DNA from 3 places in the Clostridium sp. JNZ X4-2 genome. Region 2 is predicted to be linked to each of the others. Evidence: riboswitches for the same ligand, from Rfam matches in the RefSeq annotation. Region 2 holds a riboswitch; each other region holds the start of a gene.
What was found. A riboswitch is a leader RNA that binds a small molecule or an ion and turns the genes downstream of it on or off. The one in region 2 is predicted to bind S-adenosylmethionine.
Positions count from the first base shown of each region.

Region 1: linked by a shared signal. The riboswitch ahead of metK (methionine adenosyltransferase) and the one ahead of ACYUJ6_RS07815 (M20 family metallopeptidase) in region 2 are both predicted to bind S-adenosylmethionine.
Region 3: linked by a shared signal. The riboswitch ahead of ACYUJ6_RS15130 (O-acetylhomoserine aminocarboxypropyltransferase/cysteine synthase family protein) and the one ahead of ACYUJ6_RS07815 (M20 family metallopeptidase) in region 2 are both predicted to bind S-adenosylmethionine.

Region 1 covers NZ_CM142685.1:3,245,116-3,250,795, forward strand. The annotation lists gene recD2 (SF1B family DNA helicase RecD2) at 1-804, opposite strand, end outside; gene metK (methionine adenosyltransferase) at 919-2,094, opposite strand; SAM riboswitch class I at 2,166-2,270, opposite strand; tRNA gene ACYUJ6_RS15605 (tRNA-Tyr) at 2,341-2,425, opposite strand; tRNA gene ACYUJ6_RS15610 (tRNA-Thr) at 2,431-2,506, opposite strand; tRNA gene ACYUJ6_RS15615 (tRNA-Val) at 2,523-2,598, opposite strand; tRNA gene ACYUJ6_RS15620 (tRNA-Tyr) at 2,607-2,691, opposite strand; tRNA gene ACYUJ6_RS15625 (tRNA-Thr) at 2,697-2,772, opposite strand; gene yyaC (spore protease YyaC) at 3,045-3,584, shown strand; gene mreB (rod shape-determining protein MreB) at 3,622-4,653, opposite strand; gene spoIIID (sporulation transcriptional regulator SpoIIID) at 4,754-5,008, opposite strand; gene ACYUJ6_RS15645 (peptidoglycan DD-metalloendopeptidase family protein) at 5,273-5,680, opposite strand, start outside.
Region 2 covers NZ_CM142685.1:1,605,855-1,611,534, forward strand. The annotation lists gene ACYUJ6_RS07795 (hypothetical protein) at 1-427, shown strand, start outside; gene ACYUJ6_RS07800 (MBL fold metallo-hydrolase) at 451-1,257, shown strand; gene ACYUJ6_RS07805 (DUF4179 domain-containing protein) at 1,334-1,570, shown strand; gene ACYUJ6_RS07810 (hemerythrin domain-containing protein) at 1,763-2,185, opposite strand; gene ACYUJ6_RS07815 (M20 family metallopeptidase) at 2,498-3,697, opposite strand; SAM riboswitch class I at 3,767-3,871, opposite strand; gene ACYUJ6_RS07820 (ISNCY family transposase) at 4,124-5,497, opposite strand.
Region 3 covers NZ_CM142685.1:3,139,187-3,144,866, forward strand. The annotation lists gene ACYUJ6_RS15125 (alpha/beta hydrolase) at 1-541, opposite strand, end outside; gene ACYUJ6_RS15130 (O-acetylhomoserine aminocarboxypropyltransferase/cysteine synthase family protein) at 586-1,860, opposite strand; SAM riboswitch class I at 2,165-2,279, opposite strand; gene ACYUJ6_RS15135 (ISNCY family transposase) at 2,547-3,920, shown strand; gene ACYUJ6_RS15140 (prenyltransferase/squalene oxidase repeat-containing protein) at 4,291-5,514, opposite strand; gene ACYUJ6_RS15145 (DUF4430 domain-containing protein) at 5,559-5,680, opposite strand, start outside.

The DNA.
Region 1 (5,680 bases), 1.6 Mb from region 2:
ATCATATTGCTCCAGCTTTATCTTCCCATTTATAGAGTTTTCATATATATTTTCTTCTAACTCCGCTTTAGTTACTCCAAGTATGCCTTCTCCTTCTTTAATAAGTTTATCTATGGGCATATAAGTATTCCCCAAAGTGCAGAACTGATTTACCACATATCTTATTCCACTTTGTATTCTAAAGGGGGAGTTTCTTTCTATTCCAAGGCTCCTTGCTATTCTGTCCGCTGTTTTGAATCCTATGCCTCCTATTTCTTCCGTAAGGATATATGGGTTTTCTTTTACTTTGCGTATTGAATCAGCTCCAAATTTTTTGTGTATTTTTACACATTGGTTTGGAGTCACTCCATAAGTTTGTAAAAATATCATTACATTTCTTATTTCATTTTGTCTGGAATAAGATTCTGCTATTAAAGCTATCTTTTTTTCTCCTATACCTTCTATTTCCCTCAGTCTGTTTATGTTGTCATCCAGCACATGAAGAGTATCTTCTCCAAATTTTTTAACTATTTTTCTGGCAGTAACAGGTCCTATACCAGATATAATTCCCGAGGATAAATACCTTTCTATACCCATAGCAGTATCAGGTACTATTTCTTCACAAACCTGGACCTTAAACTGGCGCCCGAAGTGAGGATGTAATACCCATTCTCCTAAAACCTTCAAGTTTTGTCCTTCTGTTATATAAGGTATGCATCCCACTATAGTTACTGTATCTTCTTTTTTTTTCATCTTAGCAACTACATATCCATTGTCTTTATTTTGAAATATTATATCTTCTACAATTCCCTGTAAATCCTGCATAAGCTCTCTCCCACTTTAACAAACATATAAAATCTATATCTTTGAATATAATTATAGCACATAAGTTTAGCTTAAAAAAAGCTCTGTAAATTTACATACAGAGCTTCTACAATTCTAGATATATTTTTTTATATCATCAACCTTATTCAATTTTTCCCAGGGTAAATCTATATCGGTTCTTCCAAAATGCCCATAAGCTGCAACCTGTCTGTATATTGGCCTTCTCAAATCCAAGTCCCTTATTATAACAGCTGGTCTTAAATCAAATACCTTCTCTACTATATTAACTATTTTCTCTTCTGATACTTTTCCAGTGTTGAAAGTATCAATAGTTATAGATACGGGTTTTGCCACACCTATAGCATATGCAAGCTGTATTTCCAACTTATCTGCAACACCAGCAGCTACCAGATTTTTTGCCACCCATCTTGCAGCATAAGCAGCTGATCTATCCACCTTGGTTGGATCCTTCCCTGAAAATGCTCCACCACCATGTCTTCCATATCCGCCATAGGTGTCCACTATTATCTTTCTTCCTGTAAGACCAGAGTCTCCCTGAGGTCCGCCAACTACAAATCTACCTGTTGGATTTATGAAGTATTTGGTATTTTCATCCAGAAACTTCTGTGACACAACAGGCTTTATAACATGTTCAATTATATCACTTTCAATTTGTTCTTTAGTTACCAGTTCATCATGCTGTGCAGATACAACTATAGTATCAACTCTAATGGGTTTATTATCATCATATTCTATAGTCACCTGAGTTTTTCCGTCTGGTCTCAAGTACCTTAAAGTTCCATCCTTTCTAACCTGTGCCAGTCTTTTTGCCAGCTTATGAGCCAAACTTATGGGCATAGGCATATATTCCGGAGTTTCATTAGTGGCAAATCCAAACATCATACCTTGATCTCCTGCTCCTATGGCATCTGTTTCCTCCATCTGTCCTTTTTTGGCTTCCAGGGATTGATTGACTCCCATAGCTATATCTGATGATTGTTCATCAATTGAGCTCAGCACTGAGCAGGTATCACAATCAAATCCATATTTGGCTCTGGTGTATCCTATTTCCTTTACAGTTTTCCTAACTATTTTAGAAATATCTACATAGCATTTAGTTGATATCTCTCCCATAACCAAAATCATACCTGTAGTAGTAGCAGTTTCACATGCTACTCTTCCATACGGGTCTTGTTTTAATATGGCATCCAGAATTGCATCTGAAATTTGATCGCACATTTTATCTGGATGACCTTCTGTAACTGACTCAGACGTAAATAATTTTTTCATTTTCAATACCTCCATACTGTATAAAAAATAAAAACCTCTTCAAATAAGAAGAGGTTAAATAATTAACTGCTCTCTTATCTTGCAAAATTAACTTGCAGGAATTGGCACCTTGGCAAAACTTCTACTGGTTGCCGGGTTTCATCGGGCCTTTTTCCCTCCGCCTCTCTGGATAAGAGTCTATATTATTGATTTACAACAATTATAAAAATTTTAATAAAATAAAAAACACCCTAACAGTGCTTTTTATGGTGGAGGAAGATGGATTCGAACCATCGAAGTCACTGACAACAGATTTACAGTCTGCCCCCTTTGGCCACTCGGGAATTCCTCCGCATTTGGTGCTGGCAGTAGGCTTCGAACCCACGACCTACTGATTACAAGTCAGTTGCTCTACCTGCTGAGCTATGCCAGCTTATTTTGTTATAATGTGGTGGGCACAACAGGGCTCGAACCTGTGACCCTCTGCTTGTAAGGCAGATGCTCTCCCAGCTGAGCTATGCGCCCCCAATATTTGGTGGAGGAAGATGGATTCGAACCATCGAAGTCACTGACAACAGATTTACAGTCTGCCCCCTTTGGCCACTCGGGAATTCCTCCACATTTGGTGCTGGCAGTAGGCTTCGAACCCACGACCTACTGATTACAAGTCAGTTGCTCTACCTGCTGAGCTATGCCAGCTTATTTATTTCATATAAGTACACTAAAATAGAACATAAAGGCGTTTAACGTAGTTTAGTATACATTTTTGTGCAATTATTTTCAAATTTCATATTACATTAAAATCTAATGTTAAATGTTTATTTCTTCATGTATCTCGTTATTCCTTCAGAAATCACATACCTGTGATTTAGACATAATAATTTACATAATTCCATCATATAAATTATATATAGTATTCTCTTTGGATACTATCCATAGGCACTGCATACACATAAAGAAGGTGAAATATATTGAATAAAGTAAAATCCAACTATAAGAATCCACTGGCATATTACGATTTAGCCTATTTTTTAAAAGATCACATCAACAAGGATACCATCATCGTATGTATAGGTACAGATAGATATATAGGGGACTGTCTTGGCCCTTTAGTAGGTACCCTGCTAAAGTGCAAGCACTTTCCCCTGCCGGTTTATGGTACAATTTCAGAGCCCATACATGCTTTAAACATTGAAAGTAGACTAAATGAAATAAAATTGCTTCATCCCCATAGCAACATTATAGGTATTGATGCCTGTTTAGGAGATTCCAAAACCATTGGAGAAATACAGGCAAGAGACTTTCCTGTTCATCCCGGCAAAGGAGTGGGAAAATCTCTTCCCAATGTAGGAGACTCCTCAATAATAGGCATAGTTGATTCAAATGGCAATGAGGATATATTCAGCAATACCAGCAATATACGTTTGAATCTAATTTTAAATATGGCTGAAGTAATACTTTATTCACTAATTCATTCATATTATCTCTATTATAATAATATCTTATTGTAGATATATAGACAAATTTTTTAACACCAATAAAACATTTTCAATCTATTAAGGTTATATCATCACCAGTAAAAATGACTTCCATTTTGTCCAAATACTCAAGAACCTTTCCTGTACCTAAAGCTACACAGGATACCGGATCTTCAGCTACATAAACAGGTACATGAGTTACCTCCTGTATTAAATCACCTAATCCGTTTAGCAAGGCCCCTCCTCCAGTCATAACAATACCTTTTTCAGCTATGTCAGCAGATAATTCTGGAGGAGTTTTTTCCAATACCGCCCTAGCCGTATCTGCTATGGAATTTACAGTCTCCTTCAATGCTATTCTCATTTCTTTAGATGATACTTCCATATTCTTGGGAAGTCCTGTGATTAGATCTCTCCCTCTTATTTCCATACTTGTTTCTTCATCTTTGTTAAATGCAGAACCTATATTTATCTTTAAGTCTTCCGAAGTCCTCTCTCCAATCATCAATTTATGTTCTTTCCTAATATATTTCATTATGGCTTCATCAAACTTGTCTCCTGCCACTTTAATTGAGGATCTTACTACTATTCCCCCCAGTGAAATTATGGCCACATCAGTAGTTCCGCCACCTATGTCTATTACCATGCTTCCACTTGCCCTAGTTATATCGATTCCAGCTCCTATAGCTGCAGCCAGGGGCTCTTCAATTAAAAACACCTTCTTTGCGCCTGCATTTTTAGCTGCATCAATTACAGCTCTTTTTTCAACCTCAGTAGCCTCACAGGGAATACAAATAACTATCCGCGGTGCTGACATTCTTTTTTTTCCACAAGCTTTTTCTATAAAATACTTTAACATCTTCTCTGTTACATCGTAATCAGATATAACTCCATCTTTTAATGGTCGAATGGCAACAATGTTACCCGGCGTTCTGCCTATCATCTGCCATGCTTCTTCTCCCACTGCCAGTACTCTGTTTTTACTTTTATCTATGGCAACAACCGAAGGTTCTTTTAATATTACACCTTTGCCCTTAATATACACAAGCACTGTAGCCGTACCTAAATCTATTCCCATATCAGTTCCTATATTAAAAAACATCCCTTTTTTCACTCCTAATCCAACTTGCTTTTCGTAATAAAAACGTAAATTTATTTACTATTTATTATCATATCATATTCTAATTATAATGGGAATGTTTTTAACCTTCAATAGCTTTATATTTCATTTTAGTGGCCTCTCCACCTCTTATGTGTCTTTCTGCCTTATTATAATTCAATATACTCTTAGCCTCTTGTGCAACCTGTGGATTTATCTTAGGCAATCTTTCGGTCATATCTTTGTGTATGGTGCTTTTGCTCACTCCAAAAACTTTGGCAGTTTTTCTTATGGTAGCTTTAGAACCTATTATATATTTGGCAACCTCTAAAACTCTCTCTTCAATATAATCTTTCAAATTCATTCAACTCCTTTATTTCTTATACCATTTTTTATATCAAAACTTTTTCTGGATTTTCCGTTTACTTTTTACAGCTGTTCTTTATACAAATATCAGTTAATAATCAAAACCATATATATGTAAATGCTTACATGTATTTTTCTATTCAAAGAAATCTTTTAATCTGTAACTTGTCCCTCATATATAAATATGCCCTTTTATATTTTAAAATTCATTATATATGGGCCATTTCTCTATAGTACCCAGAGAAATGGCTGAATATTAATATTTTATATATTTGCCTGGATCAACAAATTCCTTTCCCTTTAAGACGGCAAAATGCAAATGATTCCCATATTTTTCATAGGCTGATCTCAGGGTGCTCTTACCCACTATTCCTATAACTGCTCCCTTTTTTACCGTTTGACCTGCACTGACCTTAACATTTGGATCCAAATTGGAATAAACAGTTTTCAATCCATTTTGATGATCTAAAATAATCTCTACTCCATCTTGTGTTGCAGTATTTACTTCTTCTACCTTTCCATCCATTGCTGCAAATACCGGTTTCCCCAAATCAGTCTGTATATCATAACCTAAATTTGGTCTATAAGTTGCCGTAGAATCCCAATACACCGGATCCTCTGAAAACCCCCTTGCAATAACTCCTTCTACTGGTTTTTGAAATAC
Region 2 (5,680 bases):
TATTTTAATGTGTCTTGCAAAATCCTACTGTGAAGACAAGAATGATCTTAAATTAGTGGAAAGATATCTCAATACGGCAATTGATATTAAAAGGGCATTTTCACCTGAAGCCGAGGCTGTACTTGGACTTCATATAGAATATATGAATTTTGCAAATGTGTATTTAAAAATGGGAGAAAAGGAAAAGGCTTTCGGCATGCTTGAAAAATGGATAGAGTATATTGAGGTAAACAACCTAAACAAAAAAGAGAAAATTTCTTCTGCATGGTGTTTTGATGAGCTTTCGGGAAACAAGCCAGGGTTTACACTGGATATGTATGAAAATATGAGCAAGCTTCTTGAGGATGATATATTTGATCCAGTAAGGGAAGACGACAGATTCGTACAGATTTCAGATAGAGTGAATAAAATGAAAAAATATAGATGATTTCAAGAAGGGGAGATGCAGAAGTGAAATTAAAAGTTTTAGTGGATAATAATACATATATTGACCAATATTATTATGGTGAACCTGCTGTTTCATATTATATCGAAGACGAGGATACTATACTGTTATTTGATGTAGGTTATTCTGATATATTTCTCAGAAATTCCGCTTCACTAGGCATAGATTTGGAAAAAGTAAATACCATAGTTATTTCACATGGCCATAATGACCACACTGGAGGGTTAAAATATTATTTTGAGCAGCAGTATAAAAACAATATAAACATTATCGCACATTCAGATGCTTTTAGAGAAAAATTTGAAGGAAATTTGAAAATCTGTTCGCCCATTTTACAAGGAGAATTAGAAAAAAAGTGCAATTTAATACTTTCAAGAGAACCTAAGAAAGTCAGTGAGCATATAATTTTTTTAGGAGAAATACCTCAAACAAATGATTTTGAAAGAAGAAGACCTATTGGAAAACAAAAGATTGATGGAGTTTTGGCTAATGATTATCTGATGGATGATACAGCACTTGCATATAAAAGTAAAAATGGCCTTTATATTATTACCGGATGTTCTCATAGTGGAATATGCAATATAATAGAATATGCAAAAAAAATATGTAAAGATAATAGAGTATTGGGAGTTATAGGTGGATTTCACTTATTTGAAATAGATGATCAGGTTAATAAGACTGTTAATTATTTAAGACGAAACAATATAAAAGAGTTATATCCCTGCCACTGTACATCCTTTGCCGTTAAATCGGAGATAAATAAATTTTTACCTGTGAGAGAAGTTGGAGTAGGTCTGGGAATAAACTGGTAAAGAACTATGAAAAAGATCTATATAGAGTATCCATTGCCATACTGAAAAATGATGATGATGCTTTAGATGGAATTCAGTGAATAAACTTGCAGGGGTTAACTCTTTGTTTAATAAAGTAAAGTATAATGAATTTAAAAACTTATCTAAGTTGAGTAATGTGTTGGTCCAGATAAATAAAGGAGTTCATGATAAAGGGGTTACTATAGCAATAAAAGAAATAGCTTATGATGAAGCAGCTTTTTATGTAATTTCTGAAGTTAGTTTAGATAAGGATTTAACAAATAAAGATTATATGAAGGATTGGATGGATTAAAAGGAAGCTGGAACTTCAGAATTCCACTAGTAAAACAGAAAATACAGGATAAGATTCATATTTTCTGAAATTTGATACCAATTTTTCCCATGTGTATTTGAGGAAATTAAAAAACCTTTGCCCTATTTATAATAGGACGAAGGGAAAATCTGTGCTGCCATCTAGTTTTGTACTATTATAATAATATGGGTATCATAATATTTTTGTATCATTTAATAAAGGATACAGTTCTTTTTCTTCTCTTTCTATTCTATTTGATAAAATTTTAAAAATTTGTTCTGTATTTTCACAAAACTTATCAATGCTATTTTTAATTTTATTGGGGGTATTATATTTTGATTTATAATTATTATATAGTTCAGTAACTTCTTTCATTTCCTCGCTGTATTTTTCACCAAATATATTCAGTGATTTATTTGGACTGCTTGAAAGAGGGGGATACAAATATTTGTCTTCATTGAATAGATGTATTCTGAGTTTACCGCTTATAGTGTTTATGCTCCTGACAATTTCATTTAAATTTTCATCTACAGCATGATTTTTAATGTTCTGCAATACATAATCAATTAAATTCATTATTTCATTGTGCTGTCTTTCTAAATTTCCAGTATTCATAAATAGGACCTCCTTGAAATAACTTGTATTATTGTTTTTTATCTTTTCATATGTTTACATGTTAACATGTGGAATGTTTAACTTCTGTAACTTACGTTACAAAATTTATAGTGACAATGAAAAATAGAAATTTATTATTGCCACGGTGCCGGGAAGAAAAGGAGAAGAAATGAACAATAATGTTTATTGATTGCTTTCGGTTGTGCTGCATTCTTCAGATTATGACAAAGTTTACAGAGAAGGTATTCTAAACTAAAAATAGAAATTACTACAGGATATAATCCCATAGTAATTTCCAACCTGTGTACATTCTTAAGAATGTTGCCTATTGAATTCTTCCTTAATTGCAGTAAGCTTGTTTTTATCTGTCAGCAGAGTGAGCCCTGTGAGAGCTAGTGCTTTAATTCCAATTAAAAGGGCTTCATCACCCTGTTTTGATATTGCCGCCTCACGAAATTCAGGAGTATGTCCTACTAATTTGTCATCACCAATTTTTATATGTGGGTGGATAGTGGGAACCACATGACTTACATTACCTGCATCCGTGGAACCAAGACCTTCAGGTATTTTATTATCCAGATTAATTCCAAGTAATTTAAGATTCTCTGCAAATACTTCATCGAATTTACTGTTTAGTAGAAAATTATCTATTTTGTTTTGGAAGAAGCTTATGTTGACTTTAGCCCCGGTGATTAAAGCTGCCCCTTTGGCAATATTTATAACCTTTTCTGTGACCTCATCACAAGTGCTTCTTTCAGCAGCACGTATAAAGAATTTGGCCTTGGCATAATCGGGAACTATATTTGGTGCATACCCCCCGTCAGTTATAATGCCATGTATTCTCACATCACTTGTGACATGCTGTCTCAAGGCATTTATTCCATTGAATAATTGAATCACTCCATCCAGTGCATTTATACCTTTTTCGGGACAAGCTGCTGCGTGAGCTGCTTGTCCTATAAACTCAAATTGGATAGGATCGTTGGCCAGAGACTTGACTGTTTTATAATTATTATTTCCAGGATGGATCATCATACATGCATCTACGCCATGAAATAAATTATGCTTTACAAAGCTTGCTTTTGCACTGCCGTTTTCTCCGCCCTCTTCGGCAGGGGTGCCAAATACTAAAATTTCTCCGCCAATTTTATCTATGAGCTTTGACAGGGAAATAGCTGCTGCTGTACTTGCCGTACCTATGATGTTGTGACCGCAGGCATGGCCTAAATTAGGAAGAGCATCATATTCGGCTAAATAGCCTATAACGGCACCAGAATTTTTATTTGACTTTTTCCTGGCTATAAAGGAAGTCGGGTGTCCTGCCACAGCTTTTTCTATGGAAAAACCTTCTTTCTCCAAGGTGTTTATAAGCAATTTGGAAGAAAAAAATTCCTGGTTTCCTATTTCGGGATGATTGTGTATCAGGTGACTTATATTTATATAAGTGTCTTTCCTGTTTTCAATTTCATTGATTATTTCATGTTGAAAATTTTTAATAATGTCTATACTCATAATATTGACCTCCTCTTTAAATAAAAAAATCTTCTTTGAAATAAAGAAGAGATAATTTGTAGATTTCCCCTCTTATCTTTCAAGAATAAACTTGTTGGAATTGGCACAGTATCCTAAATAGGATCTGCTGCCGAGGTTTCAAAGGGCCATTCCCTCCACCTCTCTGGATAAGAATTTTATATATTTGATTGACTAATAAACATAATAGAACTTATAATTATTTTTGTCAATAATAAAAAATTAACATTACATATGTCAACCATTTTCGAAAATGTCCCAAAATAAGTGAAACATTAGCACCAATAATCAATTGGTGCTCTACTTATTTTAAGTCCTAATTTTAGGTACACTAAACATACCTACTGCTTGATATTTTTTTAAAAAAATGCAGAGGTCGTTTTTGAATCTATTTATTTTAAATTAACATTAGCAAGTCTTACTTGCCCTATGCGCTTGCTTTTCTAGATATGCTTGGAATGATGCTTGCTTCCAAGGGTGACTCATTGGTGGCAGGTAGCGCTTATGTTTTTTAGGGTTATCTTCTACAAAATCAAAATTCTTTGACTTAGTTTCATGAACCTGTAATTCTTCTAAACCATATATTTTATTGCCTACACTGACGTATAAACCATCATTAAAGGCTTTTATAACTAAGGCATCAGTACCTTTTCTAAAGTAAATAGGATGGTTGTTGGCATCAACAAGTTTATAATACTTATTATTGAATTTTACACAATGTCCACAATCAATCTTACGATCTGCTAAAACAGCAAGTGTTAAATTAATTTTATCAATAGATGGTTGTTTTTCAAACACAGATTTGGTATGATTGATTTCAAGAGCAAATTTGGTATTGAATTCTTTTATGTAGTGATTCAAGAATTCATTTGCCTGTTCCAGGCTTGTTACACCTGCTAGCTCAAGTTCTAAGGGTAATCGTGATTGTAATGTTTGGAATAGGCGTTCTACACGACCCTTTGCTTGAGGGACACTACTAGTTTTAATTTCAATACCTAATTGTTTGCAGGCATATCCAAATTGTGTAAAGGTATCCTCCTCTGTAGTTGGAGCTTTCTTTTGTTTGTATTCAAATACAGTTCTTCGATCAGTGAATAACATATATGGGATACCGTATTGTACAAGAATCTGATTCAATACATTGTAATATCCTTTCAGGGTTTCCTGTTCATCAAAGTACCCGCCAACAATAGCACCAGTTGAATCATCAATGGCTATGTGGAGCTGGGATTTAGTGTTTCCAAACCAAAGATGTAAAGATGCATCCATCTGGATCATTTCACCAAAGTAAGCACAACGTGGTCGGCGCGGATGAGCGTCTTCAATAGCAATAATGGATCTATCAATTTCTAACTTATCGTCTGTGGATAAATTGGAACTTTTTTGTTTCTCTAGTAATTCCATTTTCACCCTCATTTTCGTAACACGACAGGCTTTGGGAGATATGATATGTTCAGCCATAAGGATTGTGTTAATAGTGCTAGGAGCAATAGAAATGCCTTCATAAGCAGCTAAAAGCTCAGAGTAGTGTGTAAAGTTTGCTCCATGATATTTAGTTTGATATAAATCAATAATTTTACGTCTAGTCTCTTCTGAAAAGCAATTGATAGGCTTGCGGCCTTTATTCCCGTGGACAAAGAAATCCTTGCCCTTAGCACAATATCCATTTACCATTCTATTCACATGTCTAACAGAACAATCAAGACGAATAGCAGCAGCTTTCTTATTACCATTGGTTTCTACTAATTTTTTAATAATCTTATATTTAAAATCTTCTTTCATACTTAATTCTACCTTTCTAATTATGTCCACCTCATTTCTTATTGTCATGAGGTATATTCTAACATTATTTTTTATTTATTTGGGACATAATCGCAAATGGTATACTAAGACATTATCACAAATCAATCATAGTCAATAATAAAAAATTAACATTACATATTGACATAATAAAAATAAGTTGTA
Region 3 (5,680 bases), 1.5 Mb from region 2:
TTTTACCCTTTCTTCCAACCTGGGCAACCTCTTCTTCCACTACTTCAATCAATTTTTCTATTCTTCTTCCATCAATTGGCCCGGTAGTTCCAGAATATATAATCCCATTTACTTTACTTCCATATTTATATGCATATATCTGAGCCAGCACAGATCCCAAGCTATGTCCTAAAAGGAAATTTGGTAACCCTGGATTTTCAATTTTTATAATATCCGTTAATAATTTAATATCTTCTACCATCCACGATATTCCATCCTCACCCATATAACCTGCACTTTCTTCATAAGATGGTTCATTTATGTTTCCCGCTGTCCTCCCATGACCACGGGCTTCATTAACATATACGGCAAAACCCAATTTAACCATATTCACACTGAATTCCCTATAATAATCAGCAGTTTCACCCATTCCATGTGCTACCTGTATAATTCCCTTTATTCTAGATTCATCACATGGCAACCATTTTTTAGTAAAAAGTTTTACATTCTGCTGATCTCTGTAAAAAAACGTTTCAGATTTATATTCTATACTGTTACACATAATATATATACCTCCAGAGAATATATTTTTCTAATCTGCATATGTCAGATTTTATCTAGAGCTTGTTCAAAATCTGCTATTATATCTTCAATATCCTCAATTCCTACAGATACTCTAATCAATTCAGGTGTTACACCTGCAGATCTCTGCTGCTCTTCATTAAGTGCAATATGTGTTGTACTTGCAGGATGAATCACATATGTTCTCACATCTCCCAGATTAACAACTATGGAAGCCACCTTTAAACTCTCCCCTACTTTTTTTGCCGCTTCAATACCTCCTTTTACACCAAAAGTCAAAATCCCACTAGCACCTCCTCTTAAATATTTTTTAGCTCTATCATACTCCTTATCCGATTTCAGATAAGGATACTTTACCCACTCAACTTTAGGATGTCTTGAGAGGTATTTAGCCAGACTTAATGCATTTGAGCAGTGTCTTTCCATTCTTAAATGCAAAGTTTCCAATCCTAAAATTGTTAAGAATGCATTCAACGGAGCTTGTGCTGCACCAAACTCTTCAACTAGATTTACTCTTAACTTACCGGAAAATGCTCTTTCTTTAAATTCATCTACAAATATTAAATCAGTTGGCCCTGTTGGAGTTGTATAGTCAGGGAACTTTCCATTTGCCCAATTGAAATTACCACCATCAATGATTATTCCACCTAAAGCTACTGCATGTCCATCTGAATATTTAGTTGTTGAATGTACTACAATGTTGGCACCATATTCAAATGGATTGATCAAATAAGGAGTAGCAATAGTATTATCTACAGCAAATGGTATATCCAGTTTTTTTGCCACTGATGAAAACTTATCAAAATCAAGAACATTAAGCCCTGGATTTCCTATTGTTTCTCCATATATAAGCTTAGTATTTTCTTTAGCAAGAGATAGTATTTCTTCCTCAGAGGCTTCCGGATCAGCAAAAGATACCTTGATACCTAACTTGGGCAAAATTGCATTAAAAAGATTATAAGTTCCCCCATATAATTTGGAACTTGCAATAATGTTATCACCGGCATTAGCTATGTTTATTATGGAATAGACCACAGCAGACTGCCCTGAAGATGTTGCTACTGCTTCAATTCCGCCCTGCAATTCCACATATTTTTTTTCCAGATCAGTAACTGTAGGATTTCCTATCCTTGTATATAAATATCCCGGAGTTTTTGCTGCTGCAACATTTCCAACTTCATCAAATGTGTCATACCTGTAAGATGTGCTCTGTACTATAGGAACTACTCTTGATTCTCCTGATTTAGGGAAATATCCAGATTGTACAGCTTTTGTCCCTATTCTAAATTCCTTACTCATAAAATCATCCTCCAATTTAAATGTTATTTATAATTTCTTATACTTTTCAATAATTCTGCCACTTCAATTTCCAGCTCATAAATCAAATTTTATCTCTTTAATCTCAATTCCCCACAACCTCACATTAATACCCGAAATTATTTTCTTATTTCAAAAAATTTTTTTAAAAAAAGACCATGCAGCATTCAATAAATGAACCTGCATAGTCTCTAGTATATCTGGTCAACTAAGTACATCATTTTAAAATTATATCTAAAATCACAAAAAACCTCTTATAGTAAACCTATGAGAAGCTCAATTCCATTTCTCATCTCTCAGGTTTAACCTGCTGGAATTAGCACCGTTAAATACAATATAATAAATCGCATTTAGGTTGCTGGACGTCATAGGACCAGTCCCTCAGTCACTCTTGATAAGAATCCACTATTAAATTAAATACACAATTAAAATCTGACCTCCAGCTTTTCCAGCTAAACAGTCTATGTATAACTTGTATATACTATACAAGCTTTTATCTTTTTTGTCAACATCAATTAAAGGATATTAAATATATAATATGATTGATTTGTGATAATGTCTTAGTATACCATTTGCGATTATGTCCCAAATAAATAAAAAATAATGTTAGAATATACCTCATGACAATAAGAAATGAGGTGGACATAATTAGAAAGGTAGAATTAAGTATGAAAGAAGATTTTAAATATAAGATTATTAAAAAATTAGTAGAAACCAATGGTAATAAGAAAGCTGCTGCTATTCGTCTTGATTGTTCTGTTAGACATGTGAATAGAATGGTAAATGGATATTGTGCTAAGGGCAAGGATTTCTTTGTCCACGGGAATAAAGGCCGCAAGCCTATCAATTGCTTTTCAGAAGAGACTAGACGTAAAATTATTGATTTATATCAAACTAAATATCATGGAGCAAACTTTACACACTACTCTGAGCTTTTAGCTGCTTATGAAGGCATTTCTATTGCTCCTAGCACTATTAACACAATCCTTATGGCTGAACATATCATATCTCCCAAAGCCTGTCGTGTTACGAAAATGAGGGTGAAAATGGAATTACTAGAGAAACAAAAAAGTTCCAATTTATCCACAGACGATAAGTTAGAAATTGATAGATCCATTATTGCTATTGAAGACGCTCATCCGCGCCGACCACGTTGTGCTTACTTTGGTGAAATGATCCAGATGGATGCATCTTTACATCTTTGGTTTGGAAACACTAAATCCCAGCTCCACATAGCCATTGATGATTCAACTGGTGCTATTGTTGGCGGGTACTTTGATGAACAGGAAACCCTGAAAGGATATTACAATGTATTGAATCAGATTCTTGTACAATACGGTATCCCATATATGTTATTCACTGATCGAAGAACTGTATTTGAATACAAACAAAAGAAAGCTCCAACTACAGAGGAGGATACCTTTACACAATTTGGATATGCCTGCAAACAATTAGGTATTGAAATTAAAACTAGTAGTGTCCCTCAAGCAAAGGGTCGTGTAGAACGCCTATTCCAAACATTACAATCACGATTACCCTTAGAACTTGAGCTAGCAGGTGTAACAAGCCTGGAACAGGCAAATGAATTCTTGAATCACTACATAAAAGAATTCAATACCAAATTTGCTCTTGAAATCAATCATACCAAATCTGTGTTTGAAAAACAACCATCTATTGATAAAATTAATTTAACACTTGCTGTTTTAGCAGATCGTAAGATTGATTGTGGACATTGTGTAAAATTCAATAATAAGTATTATAAACTTGTTGATGCCAACAACCATCCTATTTACTTTAGAAAAGGTACTGATGCCTTAGTTATAAAAGCCTTTAATGATGGTTTATACGTCAGTGTAGGCAATAAAATATATGGTTTAGAAGAATTACAGGTTCATGAAACTAAGTCAAAGAATTTTGATTTTGTAGAAGATAACCCTAAAAAACATAAGCGCTACCTGCCACCAATGAGTCACCCTTGGAAGCAAGCATCATTCCAAGCATATCTAGAAAAGCAAGCGCATAGGGCAAGTAAGACTTGCTAATGTTAATTTAAAATAAATAGATTCAAAAACGACCTCTGCATTTTTTTAAAAAAATATCAAGCAGTAGGTATGTTTAGTGTACCTAAAATTAGGACTTAAAATAAGTAGAGCACCAATTGATTATTGGTGCTAATGTTTCACTTATTTTGGGACATTTTCGAAAATGGTTGACACATCAATTAAAGGATATTAAATATATAATTGAATCAAAAAATAATACTGCATGGACAGATTACCTGGTTAAAGAAGAAGGCTGGGATTTATATTTTTAGCTTTACAACATAAAACTCATTGAAAAAGATGAAATGCAAAGAAATGCAAAGAGATGACCTCTATACAATATAGAGATCATCTTTTCGCACTTATTCTTCTATTTTGATACATATATGCCAGTGCCTTGTTCCTTGAACAGCTTATAGGCTTCCAGAGCCTCAGCAGCCTGTTCAGTTGAAAGGGAATTATAACCGGTCTGTTTGTCAAGGCTGAACCCTCCGTCAACCTGATAGCTTAAAAGCATATCCATTAAATTCCTGCCATTTTTAGTGAACTCACTTCCTGCAGGATCCACCCCGTTGCTGCAGAGAGCTATTATTACCTGGGATAAACTCTGGCTGTTTTCTGTACCCATGGAAGAATATCCTCCATCACTGTCCTGCATGGAAGAAAGTTTTTCAATTCCACTATCTATAATCTGTTTTACATCTTGCCTATCTGCATAAGGTGCCAGAGCCGTGAGAGCCATGGCCGTCATATCCGTATCCGCTTTGTCAGTGATGCTCCATCCATTATCTGCTGTCTTGGAAGATATTATTTTATCAATTAATTTATCTTTGTTCAGCAGCGCATTGTCCGGCAGGTCAAAATTCCCGGAATCCAGAGCTATAAGTCCAAATATGTATGCATTTACCCCTTGACTGTCCATATTTGTGTTGTTGTATATTTTTTCTACTAAATTATCCCCCCCAAAATTCGTGGGATCCTGCCCTATGGATGATAGAACAATTGTCATTCTTTCATAGTCTGTAGGATCTAAAGAATCTGCTTTTGCCGAACTCAAAGTATTTTTCAGAGAGGTCAAATAACTTGAAGGAACTTCTTTTCCATGCTTGTATACCACAAATGCCTGCCAATCATCTTCGATTCCATCTTTTAAAATTCTGTCTACAGTTGTATTAAGTGCATTTTCCACCCGGGATTTATAATTATAATCCTGGGAAGCAGGGCTCAATTGGAAGGTATACCTGGCATCATCTTTTAAATATCTGCTTCCTACAGAATGAACTTTACTTCCTATATTTAAAGTATAGATTTCACCCTGCTTGTATCCGCCTTCTGGAGCATCTACTTCTATCTTGTTGTTATCAAGCAATTTTATATTGGTGGATAGCACATTGCCCTCACTATCCGTTACAGTTATGGCATTCTTTGTCTCATCGTCAAAACCTACATACTGATTGAATTTTATGGTCCAGGATTTATCCGGGTCAGTTATGGATTTATCTGCTGAGGCAGCCTTTGCAAAAAAAGGCTGAACCAACAATGTTGAGCTTATTACTGTCCCCAAGACAGCATATTTTATCTTTGATCTTAACATTTTATCTTTTCCCTCCCGTATACAGTTATTTTAATAAATACAACTTAGTTGCTGTATCCATTTTCAACATACTTCCAGATTACAGCATCGCCGCTGTTTAACACATATTGTCCGCTTCCAACACTTGCCTTGCTGAATTCAGACTGTCCTTTTTTCTTTACATAAT